Regions from separate parts of the Paenibacillus sp. FSL k6-2145 genome, predicted to be linked through region 3. Evidence: riboswitches for the same ligand, from Rfam matches in the RefSeq annotation. Region 3 holds a riboswitch; each other region holds the start of a gene.
What was found. A riboswitch is a leader RNA that binds a small molecule or an ion and turns the genes downstream of it on or off. The one in region 3 is predicted to bind thiamine pyrophosphate.
Positions count from the first base shown of each region.

Region 1: another riboswitch for thiamine pyrophosphate. It lies ahead of thiC (phosphomethylpyrimidine synthase ThiC); the one in region 3 lies ahead of NZ043_RS13760 (ECF transporter S component).
Region 2: another riboswitch for thiamine pyrophosphate. It lies ahead of NZ043_RS11775 (ABC transporter substrate-binding protein); the one in region 3 lies ahead of NZ043_RS13760 (ECF transporter S component).

Region 1 covers NZ_CP150267.1:2,857,996-2,865,329, reverse strand. The annotation lists gene thiC (phosphomethylpyrimidine synthase ThiC) at 31-1,815, opposite strand; TPP riboswitch at 2,236-2,349, opposite strand; gene NZ043_RS12785 (IclR family transcriptional regulator) at 2,500-3,243, opposite strand; gene NZ043_RS12780 (alpha/beta fold hydrolase) at 3,603-4,628, shown strand; gene NZ043_RS12775 (Fe-Mn family superoxide dismutase) at 4,786-6,066, shown strand; gene NZ043_RS12770 (hypothetical protein) at 6,221-6,445, opposite strand; gene NZ043_RS12765 (lipoate--protein ligase family protein) at 6,517-7,334, opposite strand, start outside.
Region 2 covers NZ_CP150267.1:2,629,405-2,636,738, forward strand. The annotation lists gene nfsA (oxygen-insensitive NADPH nitroreductase) at 1-142, shown strand, start outside; gene NZ043_RS11755 (TatD family hydrolase) at 479-1,309, opposite strand; gene NZ043_RS11760 (ABC transporter ATP-binding protein) at 1,395-2,294, opposite strand; gene NZ043_RS11765 (ABC transporter permease) at 2,332-3,090, opposite strand; gene NZ043_RS11770 (thiamine-binding protein) at 3,090-3,380, opposite strand; gene NZ043_RS11775 (ABC transporter substrate-binding protein) at 3,635-4,675, opposite strand; TPP riboswitch at 4,897-5,009, opposite strand; gene NZ043_RS11780 (NAD(P)-dependent oxidoreductase) at 5,155-5,910, opposite strand; gene NZ043_RS11785 (VOC family protein) at 5,928-6,314, opposite strand; gene NZ043_RS11790 (hypothetical protein) at 6,498-6,998, shown strand.
Region 3 covers NZ_CP150267.1:3,093,866-3,101,199, reverse strand. The annotation lists gene NZ043_RS13775 (PQQ-binding-like beta-propeller repeat protein) at 1-1,798, opposite strand, end outside; gene NZ043_RS13770 (energy-coupling factor transporter transmembrane component T) at 1,899-2,693, opposite strand; gene NZ043_RS13765 (ABC transporter ATP-binding protein) at 2,668-4,239, opposite strand; gene NZ043_RS13760 (ECF transporter S component) at 4,240-4,833, opposite strand; TPP riboswitch at 5,248-5,356, opposite strand; gene NZ043_RS13755 (copper amine oxidase N-terminal domain-containing protein) at 5,518-6,471, shown strand; gene NZ043_RS13750 (pectate lyase) at 6,644-7,312, opposite strand.

The DNA of each region.
Region 1 (7,334 bases), 240 kb from region 3:
CAGACTGCCCAGCTTGCGCTGTACCGGCGCTTAGGAACGTGTCCGATATTCCTCGGCCTTTTCCTGCATGCCCGCTGCTACAGCCTCATTCTCGGACAATCCTTTATCCGCGGCAAAGGCACGAATGTCCTGCGTGATGCGCATGCTACAGAACTTCGGTCCGCACATGGAGCAGAAATGAGCTTCTTTGGCCCCTTCTGCTGGCAGCGTCTCATCATGGTAGGACAGCGCACGTTCAGGGTCCAGTGACAGGTTAAACTGGTCACGCCAGCGGAATTCGAAGCGCGCCTTGGACAATGCATCATCCCGGCGTTGAGCACGTGGATGGCCTTTTGCCAGATCGGCGGCGTGGGCTGCAATCTTGTAGGCGATGACCCCTTCCCGCACATCATCCTTGTTGGGCAGGCCCAAATGTTCTTTTGGTGTAACATAACAGAGCATGGACGTGCCGAACCAGCCAATCATGGCCGCACCAATGGCGGATGTGATGTGGTCGTATCCCGGAGCAATGTCGGTCGTCAGCGGCCCCAGCGTATAGAACGGTGCCTCTTTACATATCTCCATCTGCAAGTCCACATTCTCTTTGATCTTATGCATCGGCACGTGACCCGGCCCTTCGATCATCACCTGCACATCATGCTTCCATGCGATCTGCGTCAGTTCCCCGAGCGTAGCCAGTTCCGCCATCTGAGCTTCGTCATTGGCATCGTAGATACTGCCTGGACGAAGTCCATCTCCCAACGAAAACGCCACATCATACCTTTTCATAATCTCGCAGATTTCTTCAAAATGGGTGTACAAAAAATTCTCCTGATGATGCGCAAGGCACCATGCTGCCATAATGGACCCACCGCGAGACACAATGCCTGTCATCCGCTTGGCGGTCATGGGGATATAACGCAGCAGTACACCTGCGTGGATCGTAAAGTAGTCCACTCCCTGCTCTGCCTGCTCAATGAGCGTATCACGGTACAACTCCCAGGTCAGAGCTTCCGCTTCGCCATTCACCTTCTCCAGCGCTTGATACAGCGGCACCGTACCAATCGGCACAGGTGAATTACGGATGATCCATTCCCGGGTGGTATGAATGTTTTTGCCTGTGGACAGATCCATCACCGTATCCGATCCCCAACGTACCGCCCAGGTCATCTTCTCCACCTCTTCCTCGATGGAGGAAGATACGGCAGAGTTACCTATGTTGGCATTGATCTTCACGTGAAAATGACGACCGATTAACATCGGTTCACTCTCCGGGTGATTGATGTTGGATGGCAGAATCGCACGTCCACTCGCCAGCTCCTGCCTTACAAATTCCGGTTCTACGCCCTCACGAATGGCGGCAAACTCCATCTCTGCCGTAATGACTCCCTGCCTCGCATAATGCATCTGAGTCACACAGCGTCCTGTCTGTGCTCGCAGCGGTTTGCCACGCAATCCAGGGTACTCTTCGGCTCCAGCTCTCTTCCCTCCGGGCTTTAGTCCGTTATCCTCCGGTTTAACCGTACGACCCTGATAAGCTTCAACATCGCCACGCTCTGTGATCCAGCGGGTACGCAGGGCTGGTAGACCTGCACGGATATCGGCATGAAATCCGGGATCGGTCATCGGCCCGCTCGTATCGTAGACACGTAGCGGTTCGTTATGCTCCACCCCTTGGGGAGTATTCGTGTCATGAAGGGCTATCTCACGCTCAGGTACAGCAATGTCCGGCCGTGAGCCCTGAATGTAGACTTTGCGGCTGCCCGGAAAGGGCTGAATCCGTCCGGCCGCTCCTGTTTCTTTTTCCACCTGCTGACCGTTATGTTCCTGCTCCATCGCTTGTTGTCCCGTTTGATTTCCTGTACTCATGTTCGCTTGTCTCCTCCTCAGTGTTCGTCGCTTGTTTGGTTGGTATCGTCATTAGCTTACTTACGTACCTGTCCCAAATCATGCGCAATGCAGAGAAGAAAGAGCGATCCTACGCCAGACCAGGGGAGACACTTTTCATGTACAGTTAACAACAGACGGAGGCTGCCACAGATCATGAATCTATGGTGACTTCTCTCTCATCATACAAGCCCACTTTCGCAGGTTATTGAAAAAAGAAGTCAATGGAGTACGCGCTATATCGCCCGTTCACTGTATATAAAAAAGCCGGTCCCCGAAGGAACCGACTTTTATGTCCATCACCAATAATGCACCTTCAATCAGCTCCTTAACGGAGACTACAAGGGTCACATCATGAGGTGGTTGAGGTCATATCGCCGATTACTTCCCTACGCTGGTATGATCCAGATCAGGTGCAAAGGGTCCGGAATCTCATGCGATTCCGTCTCAGTCCGGACAATTCGGACTCCCCCAGTAACGTTAGTAAGTTGCGGCTTACATAAGCCGCCGTTCATATTCAATGAAGCTGGCCCCGTAGGGCCGTCCATTACAGAGTAGCGCAACCGGAACATAAAAACAACCTTTATATTCCAAATGATCAAACTCCATTGGAGAAAAAAACTTACATAAACATCAGGATAACATGAGCCCCATCTGCGTAGCAGCATCCTTCAATACAGGTGCGTATTCATGCAATGTCTCCTGCGAGAGTCGACTGACAGGCCCTGAGACCGAGAGCGCAGCTGCAATATTGCCTCTGCGATCCATAATCGGTACAGATACCGCGGCAGCTCCCGGCTCACGTTCCTCATAACTCGTCGCATATCCGTTATCCCGGATATCTCCCATTTGCGCCAAATACACCGCGGGATCAATAAACACCGGCCATTCCGGGCCGTTCATCAGTTCTTCACGATCCTCGTCCGTGGCAAACGCCATCAAAACTTTGCTGGAAGCGCCCACAGACAGCGGGAGTCTAACACCAACGGGGGCGACTCGGCGAATCGCCTGATCACTTTGCACAGCCTGAATCCGTATCCGTTCACTCCCATCACGCAGGTACAGACTCACGGTCTCCCCCAATCGATCTCTCAGTCGCTCCATCGCAGGCAACAGCAGAATAGCAGGATCGTCACTGCGGGACATATGAGCTGACAGCTCCCAGATTCGGATGCCAAGTCGGTACTTCTCTGTTGCTGCATCACGGATCACGAACCCTCGATCCTCCAGCGTAGCCATCAAACGGTGCACTGTACTTTTGTGCAGGCCGATCTGGCTGGCAATTTCGGTGAGTCCTAGATCACTGCGTGTGGTAAAACATAATAATATATCCAGCGCCCGTTCCACAGCCCGGACGGTTAACTTGCGATCTTCCATGGCATAATGCCCTCCTCATGTTTCATCACATGAAACTTGGTTACATAAATTATATGAGAAACGGTCTCATCTGTAAACCAAAAAGAGCCAAAATCGAAATAGGCCAACCTGTAAATTTTTCCTTTTTATAAGACTTAATCCCCTGTAATTTACACACTAAGGTAATGTTACCCATATATCTTAAGAACTATATAACAATTGCGTAACAAATGCCCTCAATCAATTGACTTTGACTATACTGGAACATACGATAAAGATATATTACATTAAGATATCGCTCTGAAGCAGGCTCTGAAATCGACGCAATTCTCTTTTCATGTCGTTGTTATCTTCAACTGAACTTCAAAGGAGGGGCATTCATGTATCCAACATCCCAGAGCGAAGCCCCGCTGCAAACAAAAGTGTCCGATCTGCCCTCTTCCCTATCACCGAGGCTGATTCGGTTCAAACATATTATCGTAGCGTTGCTGCTCTCCGTTGTATTTTTTCTACTGTTTTGTTTTATTGCACTGCATGGTTACATCGCATGGGTATTATCCAATCCAACGGTAGCGCCGGTCTTCTCCAATCCGATGCAGGCCAAGAACATGAAGTACGAAGACATCACGTTCCCGGCAGCAGATGGCAGCCGGACGATGCAGGGATGGTATATACCTGCTGACAATGCTGCAAGCAAAACGATTATTTTCAGTCACGGCTATGGTGCCAATCGTGAAGAAACATGGGTACCCATGTATGACCTGGCACATTATGCCCATCAACTTGGGTTCAACGTGGTCATGTTCGATTATGGCTTCGCCTCACAGGTGAACAAAGCTGTAGCCACAGGTGGCAAAGCTGAGTCACAGCAATTGTTGGGTGCCATCCAGTTCGCCAAGCAGCGCGGTGCGCAGGAACTGGTTGTGTGGGGTTTCTCCATGGGTGCCGGTACGGCGCTTCAGACTGGGCTGATTACACAGGAAGTGGATGCGATGATTCTGGACAGTACGTTCCTGCTTGAGCCGGATACACTGTACCACAACATTCATAACCAGATCGATCTGCCGCGTCAGCCTACACTGGAGATCATGAAGCTGTTGTTCCCTGTTCTGAACGGTACCGGATTGCAACAGATTCCATACCAGGAAGTGAAAAAGGAAGATTATCCGTTCCCGATTTTCTTCATTCATGGTACGGAAGACGAGAAAGCGCCTTACCCGATTGCAGAGCAGCTCGCCGCCAACCAGACCAATCCGTACTCGGATGTATGGATTGTCCAGGATGCGCACCATGAGTTGATCTTCCGGGAGCATCCAAAGGAATATCTGCGCCGTGTCTCAACGTTCCTGAGTCATGTAACGAAGACAAGCAGTGACGATGTGCAGAACACGAATAATGGAGAATAATTAAATTTCAATCATCGAATTTTCCGTTGATTTTTGAGCCCCTCAGGGGCTCTTTTTTTTGCACTCATAGGACAACAGGCTCGCGGAATATACTCTTGGGACGCATGAATAGACAGTCTGCATGTAATGAATTTCATCTGAAGGAGGTTCAATATAGATGAATTGGTATGGATATGGTCACCTGCTGCCTCTGCGGACATTGGAGGAAATCCGTTTCTGGAAAGAGCAGGAGAAAGAACATACACTCGTCATTCGTGCCCTGGTTCCTGATCTGGAGCCCCCATACGTCAAGCTACTGGAGGAATGGGAGGCTACCTTTGCAAACAGCGAGCGAGTAGCCAATCAGCTTTTAAAACAACTATTGCCCGCAACCCATCCGCCTGCTCCCTACATCGTTCGTTGTATCGATCAACTTGTGTTGGCAGCTCGGCAGCAATCGAGAGAGTTCATCAAACAGCTGTATGTTCTTCTGGAACAAAGTGCTGCTGTGCAAGCTGTTCCGCTTGCCAAAGTACTTATTCTACATTTTATCCGCGAATCGGAGTATTTTCTGGGCGTATTGGATACGCTTGGCCAACCTGGCATCTTGCGCGAAACGGATTCGGAGCCGTCACTTTTTCTGGAAAATGCGCTGCATACGTCAGAGTCAGGAAGCATCCATCGCCAAGCTTCAGAAGCTCCAACTTCTCCAGAGGGAAATGTAAATGCACCTGCCGCTTCAGCTCAGATCCAATCCGCAACCATTCAACCGCCTTCTACCGGAACAACACAAGCCACACCCAGCTCTACAGCACCTCCCGTAAAAGAGAAGCCGGTTCCCATCGGAGGACACACACTGCCGCCTCTCCCCTATGCGTACAATGCGCTGGAGCCACATATTGATGAGCTGACGATGCGTATCCATCATGACAAACACCATCAATCTTATGTGGACGGACTAAATGTAGCAGAGAAAAAGCTGGCGGAATCGCGAAAAAAGAACAACTTTGAACTCATCAAACATTGGGAACGCGAACTCGCCTTTAACGGGGCAGGCCACTACCTGCATACGATCTTCTGGACCATTATGAATCCTGCTGGAGGCGGCAAACCTTCCGGTATGCTGGCGGAGCAGATCAAGCGGGATTTCGGAAGTTATGAGGCGTTTAAAAATCAATTCACAGAAGCTGCGAACAAAGTGGAAGGCAGTGGTTGGGCGATGCTTGTCTGGAGCCCGAGAGCACACCGTTTGGAGATTTTGCAGGCGGAAAAACACCAGAACCTGTCCCAGTCCGATATCGTACCGCTCCTGCCACTGGATGTGTGGGAACATGCCTACTATCTGAAACATCAAAACGAACGCAAAAAGTATATCGAGGATTGGTGGAATGTCGTCTACTGGCCGGCTGTAGCTGAACGGTACGAAACAGCACGCAAGTTGTTGTGGCCGCCTTATTAAGCTTGAGCTTAGATGGATGAGAGAAAAAAAGAGATATCTCCAGCCGAATGACTGAAAGATATCTCTTATGGTGTAGACAAAAAAGCAAGCCTCTTTTAAAAAGAGACTTGCTTATATTTTGAGAGACTTCCTATTTCAAAATGCTCATGCTCCCTTAAGAAGCACAGCCCTCGCACGCTACATAGTTGTCGCCAACCTGTTTGCTAATTGCGATCAGGTCGCCCAGCTTGATATCTGCCTCATCTGTAAACTCCAGATCTGCAATACGAGCAACGATCAGTGCAGCAGCCTCTTCCTTGCTTGTTGCCATTTGGCTGAACTCAGACTTTTCGCCTGTAGATACAACCTCATATAAGTACGTATATCTCAACGTTTCCATCCTAACACTCTCCTTCCGAAATCACATCATATCATCTCTATTACCCAATTCCAAGTCCGATTATCAAGAACTCAATCATAGCGCAGTTTCATCTGCTCAGCTGTGAGACGTACTTCTTCAGAGCCAACACTAAGCACCCTGCTGGCTTCCGCCTGCGGATAGCGATCACGCAGAGTTCGAACCAAAGCCGCAGTATATGCCGCAGCTGAAGGTACACCTGCCAATTCTTTCAGACTTGCCATCGTGCCAGGCTGAACATCAGGATATCCTTCACTCGCCCCGCCTGCTGCATGCTGATAAAATTGACGCACGTCCGCTGCCAGTTGATCTCCCTGACCTTCCACGATGATAAAAGCAGTAATAATATACGCCTTAGCCTGCCTGCGCTGGGCAATCCCACAGAATTTCAGCCCACCTACACTGACATCATAGTCTCCCGGGCAAAAAGCACCCTGAACCTCACCAGTTTGCGCCTGATTCGACCACGGCGTTAGCGACTCGGCAATAATCGAAGCCATCTCCCGGAAATCATCATGAATATTGATGGCATGTCCGGGATTAGGCAGAATCAGTGACACATTAACTACCCCTGGATTCAAGGGCACTGCCGCTCCACCGGAAGGCCGAACACAGACCGCTGTCCCTTGGCTTCTTATCCGTTCCATCGCTTCTACAGCCTGTGGCAACCTGCGGTCACGCAAACCCGCTACAAAGGCATCTGGGTGTCTCCATATATGTGCAACAGGCAGATGCCCTGCCCCAACCCGCCTGCACATGACTTCTTCCCAAGCAAAAGCTTCGAGTACACTACTACCTTGTCGCATGAGTGGTGTCTCCCAGATTTGTAGACGCAATGTAGCCTGTTTATCTGCCTGTAGTCCCTTTTCCG
Region 2 (7,334 bases), 460 kb from region 3:
GACAACGACGGCCTACATGAAAGAACGGACTAACGGTGAAAGAACAACTCCATGGTCCGAACTGATGGCGAAGCGTCTGACTGAGCCGACAAGGTTGCAAGTGAGACCGTTCCTGGAAGGCAAAGGATTTTTGAAGCGTTAAGTTGAACTGAAGGTAGTTACACTTGCCACTCCGATGACAGAACAACCTTCCGATCGCTGTTATCCCCAGATTTTTTGATCCAATTTTTGTGAAGGTGAAAATCTAGCGATAGCGTATGCTTCCGAAGTAGCTTTCTTTCAGAAAGCTTTTAGGCGAACGCTCTGCTTCCTCAGGTTATTTCTGTCCTCTACGTTCCTGTGTAAAAATTCAGTTCAACTGATATATATAGTAAATTAGAAGTCAGTCGGATCGAAACCGACTGGCTTCTTTGTGCTTTGTTGTAAAGTGCTGTGTTGGCACGGGCAAGCGAGAGTGCTTGCGGCTATCAGATTGTAATCAAGTTAAGCCATAGAAACGCTTTGTGTTCTGATAAAAAAGACGGGCGGCCCGCTCGGTTCCCATGCCAGTGATCTCACTCCATGCCTGGATGACCTGTCTGGTCATGGCAGGGTGTGTCATTCGTCCCTGAAATGGTCCTTCGAAGGGCCAAGGTCCGTCGGTCTCGGCCATCACTTGTTCCGATGGATATTGCCGGGCGAGTTCGCGAATCTCTTCTTCATACAGAATATCCGGCGTGAAGGAAATGAAATAACCGTTGTCCGCCATGCGCCTTACGGTTTGGCGAGAACCTTTGAACCAGTGGAAATGAGCACGTCGGAACTGATATTGCTCCAGCAGATCACAGACGATATCGGCATCATCGTATACCGCATGAAGGACAAGTGGTTTGTTGTGCTTTTTGGCAAGTTGGATGAAACGTTCAAGCAGCTTGATATACCCGCTCTGATCGAAGTGCTGCCCTGCCTGCTCCGCTTCCTGACGATTGTAATAGGGAAGGCCGACTTCTCCTATGGCTGTGGCTTGTCCCATATGCTTCTCGATCCATTGGAAGAACAGGTCCATTTCTGCAACGGACGGTAGTTCCTGTTCCGGATGGAAACCGAAGGCCGGATAGATGTTGCGTGGATGTTGCTTTGCAAGCTCCAGGTTGGCCTGGGCAGAAGCGAGATTCATGGACACGGCGATGACTGCCTCGACTTGTTGAGACGGGAAAGATAGCAGCATCTCGCGTTGTTCGTCAGGGGTATACTGATCGAAGTGAATATGAGCATCAATTAATGGTGCAAAAGCTTGAGAATGCACGCGGGAATTCCTCCTTGTGGTCATTTATATTCTAACTATGTTACGCAGAATTTCTTATGGTGGATCACCCAATAAAGGAAAATAATAACTTTAAAAACCCGCGCTATTATTATAGGCGGGCTTTCTGCTGTTCTTCTCTCATCCACTGAGCAATCTGCCGTTTACGCTCCAGAAAAGCGGATTCCTCCGTAATTTCTTCTCGTCTTGGGCGATCAAAAGGAACATGTACCTCGTGCAACACTGTTGCAGGTCGGTTGGATAAAACATAGACCCGATCCGCTAGCAGTAATGCTTCTTCGATATTATGGGTGATGAACAGCACCGAGCGGCGGTTCTGTTCCCAGATATCGAGCAGCCAGCGCTGCATGTCGCTACGTGTCAGTGCATCCAGTGCGCTGAAGGGTTCGTCCAGTAGCATCAGCTCCTGCGGACTGAGCAGGGCGCGCAGAAAAGCAGCACGCTGCTGCATTCCGCCCGACAGCATATGAGGATAGGCCTGCTCAAACCCGGCAAGACCCACGCTGCTTAACCACTTACGAGCTTCCGCAAGTGCTTCGGCCCGAGGGGGGGCACTTGAAGCTACTTCACCAGCAAGCAGTACATTGTCTTCAATGGTACGCCAAGGGAAAAGAGCGGGTTGTTGCGGCATATAACTAATCTTGCCACGCTGTCCCGTTACATTCTGACCGTTCATAAGCACTTGGCCTTCCTGTGGCTTCAGCAGACCACCGATGATATGGAACAGGGTGCTTTTGCCACAGCCAGAAGGTCCAACGATAGCAACAAACTCGCCTTGCTTCACGGTCAGTGACAGGCCGTTCAGAACCGGTAACCTGCTCCGCCGTTCACGGAATGATGCATGAACATCAACAACGTCCAGTGCAGGTGGAACCGGAGCAGGAGTGGCAGGTCGATCAGGCGTAGCTGGGTGGAGTTTTTCATCGTACTTTGGCTCCATTACACTTGCTCCTCGTCCAGGCTGGACTTGTTTGTCCTGTTGCCGATTCATATGGTCATCACTTCCTAATATACAGATTACATCTTTACTACCGCTTCTGTGGCCGCCAGCGCACGAGCAGCTTCTCCAATAGTGCAATGAGCAGGAAGAGCAGTAAGCTGAGAGCGACAATAATCATGATTGCCACGAATAAACGATCGGTGCGATAAGCCGACTTTTGCAGCATCATATAATAACCAATACCCTTGTCTGCACCAATCCATTCGGCAATGATGGCACCCATCACGCTATAGGTAGCGGCGATTTTGACACCGGAGAACACGGATGGCAGCGCATGGGGAAGCTCCAGCTTCCAGAAAATCTGATGACGTTTCGCACCAGCCATGCGCATATAGTTCATCATCGCCGCGTCAGTACGGGTCAAGCCATCCATCGCCGCCACTGCAACAGGGAAGAAGCAGACGAGGATGATCGTAATCAGCTTGGGCAACAGCCCGAATCCGAACCAGATTAACAGGAGTGGCGCGAGCGCGATGGTCGGGATATTTTGACTAAGAATAAGTAAAGGGTACAGGGCCGACTTGAGAAAAGGGACCAAATGCAGCACCATCGCTATCAGTAATCCGACCGCTGTGCCAGCCGCGAATCCAATCAGTGTTAACTGAATGGTTGCGGAAGCGTGCATGCCAAGCCGTTCGGCCTGGGTTGCCGCTTCGCGGGCGATGTCGGACGGTGCAGGCAGCATCCATTTCTCAATATGGAAGAGGGAGACGGCTCCCTGCCATATCGCTATAAAGAGAATAACCGCCACAATGGGCGGCCATACACTTTTGAAATAGGCAGGCATTAGCGATACTTCTCCGTCAGGGTGTCCATGCTGAAGCCGGTAGGGCTATGGGCGATTTTGATCTGGGAGATGATGCTTGGGCTACCAGCCTCCACGAGTACCTCGTGCATTTTACGGACAACCTCCAGCAGTTCCTCCAGTTCCCCCTCCATCGTGGTGTCGAGCGCGTTCACCTGATATTTCAGGCCGGATTGCTGAATAACTTCAATTGCGCGATCTACATAAGGGTAAGAATTCTCGCCATTTGGCGTTTTGGGAATAACCTGAATGCTAAGTAATGTGCTTGCCATGAGAGATCACTTTTCCTTTCGTGATAAATTGCATGAATTGAACCAGGTTTACACTTATCACTCCGATTGCAGTACCCTCTTACGATCACTGTTATCCCCGGATTTCTTTAATGAATTTCAATGGAGGAAATCCGGGGATAGCATATGCTTCCGAAGGAGCTTTCTTTCAGAAAGCTTTTAGGTGAGCGCTTCGCTTCTTCAGATGGGTTCTGCACTCTTCGTTCTTGTGTAAAAAAGTTAAACTTAAGCAAATTTTATTGGGGTAAAAACTCGTTTGTATATGCCTTGCTTACATCGATCTGTTCATCCAGCAGTTTTTTGCTAAACATCCAGTCGGTGTAGTTCTGCCACACTTCCTGCTTTTGCTCACCCCAGCGCCGGGCGTCATCCGTGTACTTTGGACTAAGCCATTTCTGGCTTGCCAGTACCAAGTCTTTATCTAGATCCGGTACGGCCTTGATCAGAATGTTCGCTGCGTCTTCGGGATGATCAATCGCATATTGATACCCTTCTGAAGTGGCTTTCAGGAATGCTTTCACCAACTCAGGGTCGTTTTGGATCGTCTGCTCGTTTGTTACAAGGACAGGTGTGTAGTAATCCAATGCATCTGAATAATCCTTCACATATAACATGTCGATCGGTTCTCCGCGCAGTTCGGCTTCAATACCTGTCCAGGCGTAGAAAATCCACGCGAAATCAATGTCCCGTTTCACTGCGGTGAAAAAGTCAGCGTCACCCATATTAATGTTTTTCACTTTGGATACATCGGCGCCTTCGCCCTCCATAATGGATTGCATCACGGCTTCTTCGACTGGGGAACCCCAACCGCCATAGGTTTTACCTTCAAAATCTTTCGGTGATTTGATATTCCGATCCGCCGGAGCAGCGAACCCGGATGTATTATGCTGAATAACTGCTGCGATGGAGACGAGAGGAACACCCTGTGTGCGGGCTTGAGTTACACTCTCCTGATAACTTACGCCAAACGGTACTTCATTGGAGGCAACCATCGTATCTGCGCCACCGGCACCTGGTTGTACAATCTCCACGTTCAAGCCTTCGGCCTTGTAAAAACCTTGATCTACAGCCGCATATAGGCCGGTATGATTCGTATTCGGTGTCCAGTCGAGCACCACTTTAATATCTTTCAGGGCGGCAGTGTCACCTTTGTTACTGCTTTCCGCATTTGTGTTGCTGTTCTGTTCTGCCGGGGCAGCTTCTTTGCCGCCACATGCGGCTACAGTCACCATAAGCACGCATAAGAGCATCAATCCCATCGTTTTACGCCATTTCATCTGTAATTCTCTCCTTCGATATGTCCGGCCGAGTGGCACGGGGTACTCCTTGGCTTCATATCCAATCATCTTGCATAAATCAACAGATTTATACCAGTTGAGATCTGAATAACGTCACTTTTTTTAGCTCTCTGGCTATATAAAAGAACATTAAAAAAGCGTCCCGTATTCCGGGACGCGTGCAGGCGTTAGAGAGGTGGCGTTCAGCCATAGGGCTGTGCCATTTCGATATACTCCGATTCCTACGCTGGCATGATCCAGATCAGGTCTAAGGGTTAGTATCTTGGTGGGATACACTCTCAGCCGGCCAATTCCGACTCCCCTGGGAAACTATGAAGTTACGGGCATTACTAGGTGTAATTATAGGCCAGCGGGTGGAACGTGTCCAGTCAGGAACTGGATGGGGACACGTATGAACTTATCAAACAGGCCGTTATACATATGTATAACAGCCTGTTTAGATGTGTTATTTTCAATAATTATCGTGGCGAATCATATAAGGCAATCTGGCTGAGTGCAAAAGCATCGGATTTTGGGTCATAGCCTACCTGTTTCTGAGTGGTTTCCAGATTCAATCGTTTAAACCGATTATTCGAGATCCCATGCAGTATGGTGAAGGGCTCCAGATTGGTAGCTGTAATTGCTTTGAACATCAAATCACACAAGTCAGCCGGACTAATATACGCGCTCATATCCCTTGCTTCCAGCGCTGGTCCGTCCGGTTGAAAATCATCATATGCACCTATACGTATTGCTACACTTTGTAAACCTTCGGTATACGCAAAATAGGAAGCGAGCGATTCTCCGAAACATTTGCTAACCCCGTACAAATTCCGTGGGCGTGTTGGCATGTCCGGATAGACTTGAGCATCAATGGGATACCCCTCAATCGTCTGTGCACTGCTCGCCAGAATGACTCTTTGCACACCTTGCTCCTTAGCTGCACGGAATACATTAAATGTACCTTTGATATTGATGTCCAACAACGATTCATAGAATCCGGCATTCGGGGAAGGGTCTCCCGCCAGATGTACTACCACATCCATGCCTTCGCAAGCATGCTGACAGGCTTCAGGGTCTGTCACATCCAGTGTCATGATCTCATGGTCGGTTTCTTGATACGTATGCAGTCTGTCGATATTCAAATCCGTTAGTCGCAGGTGATATGCTTCTGACAAGTGTTGGGACAAGTCCCGGCCAATTTTCCCGGCTGCGCCGGTAATTAAAATGTTCATGAAATCAACTCCAATTCTTAGCGCTGGAAGAACTCAATCCATTCCTTTTCAGGTCCATAGATGAAGAAATAGCGGTAACCGTTAGGCAGTGTAATAATCTCTCCATCAATAAATACGGCTTTGGTGGCTTGGATGCGTTTGTACTCAGAATCAAGGTCATCTACATGGATCGCAAAATGGTGTACCGTACCTTCGGAAGGCAGCTTGTCGCTGTAACCTTGAATTAACTCAATCTCAGTCTCATTACTTCCATTGAAGCCAAGGAAGGCGAGCTGAATGACGCCGTTGGTATGGGTTACCCGGTCTTTCAATTCAAGACCAACAATCTCCGTATAGAAACGCAGCGTGGTCTCCAGATCACGAACGGCAATACCGACATGGTCAATGCGCTTTTGAAAACTCATAATTAAATTCCTCCATATGTAGTGAATGTTTCTACCATTTTAAGGGATATCATAGGGCTGTACTACATGGTTGTCAAATCCAATTTTAAATTGGAAAAATCATAATTGTTCACAGAATGTTCACTTATGTGGAGGGTTTGGTCATCTCTATAATTACGAAGGTAAACAGAGAGGATGAGAGAATTGCCAACCAGCAAAAAGGAACAGATTATTTTCGGATTAATGATGTGTACAGGAATGGTCTTGGTCATGATGTTCTTCAATCTATGGCACAGTGGGTTACTCGGCAAGATGTCCCCGCTTGAGATACTGCTTCAATTCATACTATGTTTTGTCATCGCGTTTCTGGTGGAGTCTTTCATTGTTGGCCCTGTGGCGAGAAAGATTGCATTCTCCTTGCCCTTTGACAAGTCCAACATGATTTTGGGTGTGCTCGTCATGTCATTTTTCATGGTGATTGGCATGGTTCTGATCATGTCCATGTATGGAATGATCTCGGCATATCTTGCGAATCAGTTAAGTGGGGCTTCCTTACTCCGTACGTACCTTCATACAATCGCTCGTAACTTCAGCCTGGCGTTTCCATATCAATTGATCATTTTGGGACCACTCGTACGATATGTATTCGGTAAATTCATCAAGGATAACGGGCCCGTAATGCCTGTCGTTAACAAAAGTGTGTGATTCGGTTGGCCATAAGTATTTCCTGGGCAATCTTGTGCAAAAGAATAGATATTATTCTCACCTTTAATGAAAGGTGAGAGAGAGGCAAAGATAGGACACTTGCCACCATTACAGCGCTAACGAATCAAGAACGCCTTATTAGGCCAGTTTTTAGGGAATGAAAAATCTAACGAATCTCAGGGGTGTTATTATGCAGAAAAACTGCAACGAGACCTTGAATTTTAGATAATTATCTATAATAACGTCTCTAGGATTCGTTAGATTTCAAACATGCAGAAATGGAGGGGAATAGCGTGTGCTAGGTTCGTTACAACAGAGTAACGCTACAAAAAAATG
Region 3 (7,334 bases):
CATTCAGCTCCTCAAATCTCTGTCCTACCCGAGCAGGGAATTGAGCAAGCTTTTTCCCCGTGTTCAGATCAAGCAGAAGCCACTGATTATCTAGTGATAGCCATCTTTCAGCATTCGTGGTTGCAAAGGGATCAAGACGTTCAATTCCACCAGTATATGGATCATTCCAAAATTGTTCTATGGTGGATCGTTTGCCCTTTAAGCTCCATACGGTTCGCCCTGATTGCGGATCGACTGCAACCAGCTTATTCTTTTCCCAATACAACACATAGGGGTCATCTGCACTCTTGTTCAATAATTCATAACCCGTAGCCAGTTTTCGCGTCCACAATGTTTTTCCGTTTGCACTGTCCAGAACCGTTAACCAACTGTTGCTTGAGCTCTCAACAACCGGGTTATCTACAACCACAACGTTCTTCGCAGCGGTGATGCCATTTAGTCTAAAATTTTGCTTAGGAGTGTACGTCCATGTGACCTTTCCGTTCTTCAAGTTCAGATGACGAATACGATCCACGTATTTTTTCTTATCAGGGTCATAATCGGTGTAGATTGTAACGTATTTACGCTCTGCATCCACCTCTGCCTGCTGTCTTCCAAAGCCCCCATTAATCCCCCATAATTTCTGGCCCGAATGTCGGTCAAGAGCATATATGGAACCTTCGTAGTAACCTCCGCTAAATCCACCGTCATCGCCTTTCATCAGGAGTACATCATCCGTGGCTGCTTGTAAAAAAGTGTAGTTAATATCCCCCTGGTTGGTCCATACCGGTTTCCAAGGGATTGTCATCGGCAGTGTTGTGCCATAGATTTTTGTTGTGAACCCATATTCATCCGCCCGACTGATGTTCCAATCGGAAACGACAGCATTTCGATTATCCTGTGCTAAATTCCAGCGTGTTCTGACCAGTCTGCCATTCTTGTTGAATGTGACCAGAAATTGCGCATCTTCCCGCTCATATCTCCAGGTCTGTCCAATACTCATTGAATAACCCGTGAAATTTAGATTGCTAGAACTCTCTTTCCAATCCGGCTCGCCTAACCACCCAGACACTTGTTTGGAGGTGGTTGCCTTGTTCAGCTTAATATCTGTCAGATGGCGTATAACCAAAGTTGGCAGCGATACCTCCTGATTAAACCAGCCATCAGCCATATTCATCCGCTGTTCTATAGCCTGTGCCTTGATCCAGAAGAGTCCTGGCCGATACGTAGAGGATTCTTTATTCCAGACTCGTGGGGCAATGGAGACCCCGTACCATCCTTTCCACTTTGCAACAATAACAGCCTTATCCGTTAGCGCTTTCTCATAAGACCAGGTTGTAGAACTATCTGGAGCCAGATACAGCTTACTGCCTGATTGGAGCGTGAAGCTTTGGGGAGCCGTTTCCGTCATGCTTCTGCTCTCCTTCAGTGCATACCAACTTGGCAGCCAAAAGTCTCCATGCTCGGTTGACTTAAGCTGTACCCACTCGCCTCGAACCGAGGCCAACGTATACTTTTCGTTTTTTGTTGTATAGTATTCAATCCCCAGCTGGTCAGCAGCCACACTGCCGTCCCTTCTGTTTTTGAACAAAGGTATGTCATTCATGAGTGTAACGGTATCTCCTTGTTTGTAGGCCAACTGTGTTGATGAGGCTTGGGAACTTGCACCCAAGGCTTGTGGCGTTGTAGCCAAAGCTTGTCCTCCAAAGGCGACCATTTTGGAATCCAGCAGCATCCATCCCGTCAACAGCATAGCTGATAATCCAGTCATGGTAATCCATTTGTACCCCGTTCTCTGCCAGTCAGGACCCGTCTTCACTCTCGTTCATCCCCATCCATTAGAAGTTATTTCCATATAGACGCTGTAAACAGGAAAAAGTTACCGGTTACCTCAATATATTTCTCTCTATCTCCCCGTATTACCTTACATCCACCATCGTAGCATGATAAGGAAAGGTAATCCCGATGTAATAAGCCGCTGTTAAGGTGAGGATATAATAAAATACAAACCACAGATCAGCTCGCGAATAGCCAATCTGAATGTAATACGTGCGGCTCGCGCCATCTATGAACCCTTTCGCTTCCATCGCTACCGCCATTCGCTGTGCACGGCGAATGCTCTGTGCCAGCAGCGGAATAGCGTAACGCTTGAGTGTACCATACACGTTCCAGCGAGAGCCACGTTGCCGTGTTCCACGTATACGAATAGCGTAACGGAGCGTCTGGAATTCATCCAGCAAAATCGGGATCATGCGCATCGCGGCCAGAAAGCTATAGGCATATTTTGCAGGAAGCTTCCATTGCTGCATCAGGGAATAAAACAGCCGTACCGGCTTGGTCGTGAGACCAAAGAATAACCCAGCCGCTGCCATGCTCAGCGAGCGAAAACCCAAGTGTAGACCGCGATAAAAGCTCTCTTCGGTTATGTGAATCAGTCCCCATTTATACCATGTGGTCTCGCCCTTACCAAACATCATCATACCTGTAGACGTGGAGATAAACACCAGAATGAATGGTGATGCGTACAGTATCAATTTATACCACGGATGACCTGTCCAGCACAGTAATAACATCATCGCCACAGCAACATTGGCCATTACATTCAGATTGTGGATAAGGATAACGATAACAAACATCATCGTCAGAATGATCATCTTTAATCCCGGATTGACGTTATGAAGCCAGGTTTCACGGTGAGGAAACGACAATTGCATCAGTTAACCTCCCCTCATCTACCGTCCAGATTCGGGTGCAATATCTTTTTACAATTTCACGATCATGGGTAACCATAACAATAGCTGTTCCCTCTCTCCGCAATTGCTCCAGTTGTGCTAACATGGCAAAAGTATTGCGGGCATCCTGTCCAAAAGTAGGTTCATCCAACAGCAGTATTCGCTGCTCTCTCACCAGTGCAGAGGCAACGCTCAAGCGTCGTTTCTGCCCCATCGATAATTGGTAGGGATGACGCTCGGACAGGTCGATTAATCCAAATTGATTCAACATATGATCAGTCCTGACAAGTCTTTCTTCCGTTGTAAGCCTGCCCCCCAGCAATGAGAATTCCACTTCTTCCGCGACGGTGTTAGTCACAAATTGAAACTCCGGGTTCTGAAATACAAACGCGATTTGATCTGCAAGCTGCTCCGTTTTGCCAGAAGGCTGGCCTTCAACCTCATAATGACCTGTTGTTTTCAGGATATTCATCAGAGATAACAACAATGAACTCTTTCCAGCTCCATTAGCTCCGACAATACCAATCCAGTCTCCATGCCATACTTTGGCCTGCTCGACCTGAATGAAGGGTGTTTTCCCACGCCATCCGGTGAACTGCTTCAAGTCCAGTGCAGGCTGATAGGTGGGTGATACAGGTGATAAGGATGAGACGTGAGATATGGGGGATATACCCGGTGTAACGGATAAGCCAGACGATTGCTGTGCTTCCAAGTTTGAGATGCCGTGATCCACACACACTTGAAGTTCTCCAAAAGCACTTCCCTCTTCTTCCTTAGCTGCCAGCTCTTGCTCCTCCCATATGCCTGGATACCAGATTCCATAAGCCTTCAGCTTGCCTCGTTCATCCGTGAATACCTGCTGCGCTGGCCCATCCGCCACAATCTTTCCTTCAGGTGACAACACAATGATGCGGTCGACCATATCCACAATCTTGTTTATTTTGTGTTCAACAATGATGATTGTTTTGTCACTGGCGATCCGTTTAACGGTATCCCACACTTGGGAAGTGCCCTCATCATCCAGCAGTGCAGTGGGTTCATCCAAAAACAATACCTCCGGGTCCATGGCAAGCATCGAAGCAATCGCAAGACGCTGCTTCATCCCCTGAGACATGGACTGGATCAATACACGATTCTGTTCAAAGGATAACCCCACTTGTTTCAGATAATATTCAATCAGAGCCGGCATCTTTTCACGTGGAATATTTCGGTTTTCCAGAACAAATGCGATCTCTTCATCCGTAAAGGACATACAGAACTGGGTATCCGGATCTTGAAAGACCACTCCTGCTTTAGCGGGAACTTGGATATCATCACATTTCATCGGAATCTCAACCGAACGTGGTATCAGACCGCTCAGAATTTGCAATAACGTCGATTTACCGGAGCCACTCGGGCCAAGCAACAGCACTTTCTCTCCTTGACGCACAGAAAGAGACAAGCCTTGAAATACCAAGGCTTTCTCTCCCGGGAACTTGCATCTTAGATTTGTCACACTTACCGCTTGCGAATTTCCCTCTCCGCTCATCTAATCCAACGCCTCATAATCCTGTTTGGATACCGGTCTGAGGGAGCGTGTTACACCGGTCAGTTCCAATGCTTTTGCGAGATAATAAGCGAACACTCCGGCAATCAAGATGCTTCCAATGAAGCGGAATCCGATAAATAACGTATAATTCCAGGCCGAGAGTGAATCAATATACCCGTATTGATAATCCAGCAAAAGCGAAGCCGCTGCGGCTCCTATGGCTGCAAGACAGGTGACAAACAGATTGGTTTTTCGATACAAAAATGCTGCGAAGAATATCTCGGCTCCCAATCCTTGCAACAGACCGTATACAAGTGTGGACATGCCCCATTCACTGCCCAGAAAGGCACTTACCGTTGAAGCCGCAACTTCGGCAAGAATAGCCACGCCTGGTTTACGAATGATAACAAAAGCAGACGTGCCCGCCATAAACCACATGCCGTAGATCATCTGCTCCGCATGAACGCCAAATGGTTTCATCAAGTCATATGTAGGTCCCCATATCTTGTAAATCACCCCAAATACCACTGCGATCACGATGGTTACCAGAATATCCGTTAGTTTCAATCGCTTGTTGCCTGCTGTTGTTGCCATGTTCTCTACGTCCTTCCTCTGTTCCCTGTGAGGGTTGTAAAAGTGTGTGTTCAAAAAGACTGGTTTTCAGTACCAAGAAGATGGGATGAAGCTAGAAATGGAGTAGCGGAGCGTAGGGAAAACTACGCGAGCAACGGACATTTCGGCTGAATTCCATCTTCGATGCTGATGATGCCGTCAGGCATCCTTCGTAATCAAAAGCAGACTTTTTGAACAACCTCTAAAAATAAACGAAAAAGCCTTCCCGGTTCCGGGAAGGCCTTACGCGCAGTATACAATCCTCACAATAATGTATCAGATGGATGTCGAAAATACGGAATATCAACAATTCCCTCTTCGCGCTGGCAGATACACCACCACAGTTCAAAGAGATCTGTTGTTCATCCACGTTCATTCCCATAATTCACCCTTACATATCGCAAATCCATGTTCTCTACGCTGGCATTACCCAGATCAGATGTACGGTCAGCGGCACAAGGCCACTCTCTCAGCCCAACTTCATTGAGCTCCCGGTTCACTTTTTTCATTGCTTCTAATGTACATCAGATGGGTATTTGTGGCAATCCCTAGAAAAAGCTTTATTTGGGGTAACAGGGAAAAGGACATCGGATGGTTCACTTTCCATAATATGAAACATTTAGGTTATGCAGTCCGTCTTAAACATTAGAAGGGAGATTGATAGTGATGAAAGATTACAACTCTGTTTGGCAGCTTAAAACATGGAAAATGGTCCTTGCCGCTTCGATACTCACCGCAGGCACGGCACCTGCCTTACTCTCATCCACTGTGGCGGAAGCCGCAGCAACCAAGCCTAAACCGACAGCTTATATTAACAATGTTCAAGCTCAATATGATGTTGTCATACGGCAGGGTATTACGTACGTGGCATTGACGGAGCTTCAATTCCTCGGCAACTATACGTTTGGTTACAATAACAAAACAAAAGAGATCAGCATTAAGACAGGCAGCGATAAGTATGTCCTTACACCTAACAGCAAAACAATGAAGAAAAACGGTCAGAATGCGACATTATCCTCAGCGCCGATTCTGGTGAATGGTAAAGCGATGCTTCCGCTCCGTGCCATCGGTGAAGCTTTTGGTGCCAATGTGCAGTGGAACCAGAAGGCCAAGGAAGCCTACATTTACACTACCGATGCTACGATTGTAAAAGAATATAACAGTTCCGATCTGACTGTGGCGCGTGAAGCCGCACTGCATCTGCCCCGCTTTTCTGAACTGGGACAAGCACGTCTGGACATTCGCAACCCTTTGGGTCCAGTGGATTCATCCATTGAATACATTTTTGAACAAGACAAAAAAGATCGTTTCTTCGTTGTTGAGGATAACGATCTAATTAGTTATTATATCCTTAAAAATGGAAGTGCCTTGCTACAGTGGCAGGCCAACATCAGCAAAAGTGCCGGAACCATCGGTGACCTGTTCTTTATTAAAACCAAAGCCGTTGCTGAAGCAGGGACTCGTCCTTCCGTAGCAGGTCAAACACTCGTATCATTCAAGTACTCTCGCATGCTTGAAGAAACCTTTTACGAAATCATGAACAAATTGGGCTCTATTGATACCGGTTCTGTTGTCCCCGAGAAAGGCAAAGTCATCGTTGGAGTTCCGGGAGAGAAATAATTTGAGCATCCTCTATAAAACATCACTCAGCAAAACTATACTATGACATCTGCATTACAGAGAGCGCCCTCTAAGTCATTGTGGCAATGACCTTGGGACGCTCTTTTTGGCGTTATATTTTATTACAAGCAAAGCTTAAACTTTTACCAACTCCAGCGATTCAATCTCCTGTCTAATATTGCGTGTTCCCAGACTGGCTCGTTTTCCCTGAAGCAAACCCCTTGAACAACGTTGGTACTTTGGAATAACGGGTATTCGTAATTTTGCCTTGTGATGTACTGCTGTCTGTACGCATAATCGAATCTTTCACATTGGAAATGTTAGAGTTATCCAGCGTCATGTTAACTGCGAAGGAAGTCCCACCATTTTGGCGAACCAGTTTGCCAATATCATCTGCACGGAAATTTTTGATGTTAATTGTTCCAGCTGCATTCATCTGGAACACTTTATCATAAGCCTTATACGCTGCCCCACCGGTTATGTTAACCGTTCCGGCAGACTTCAATGTCAGTGCATCCTCGCCCACGTCCTGCCAGACTACATTCGATATATTACAGTTGCCATAACAGTGAACACCATCAGCAGCTGGTGATCCAATGTTTACGTTTTTGAGCGTGGCCCCTGCCTCCAGACGGAAGACTGGTTTCTGACCCTCAGCTTGAGATCCGTCGCCCAGTGTGGAAGGATTGGCTACAAATGTTTTACCTTGGCCGTCATAGGTCGTGCCCTTTGGAACCACAATGGTTGAATTTACAACGGTAGGTGCAGCCGCAGCCGGAACGGCACCAAATATAGAAGCAACCAAACCAGCGGACAGCAACAACGTCAACATTTTTTTCATAATTTTATTCCTCCCTTATTCT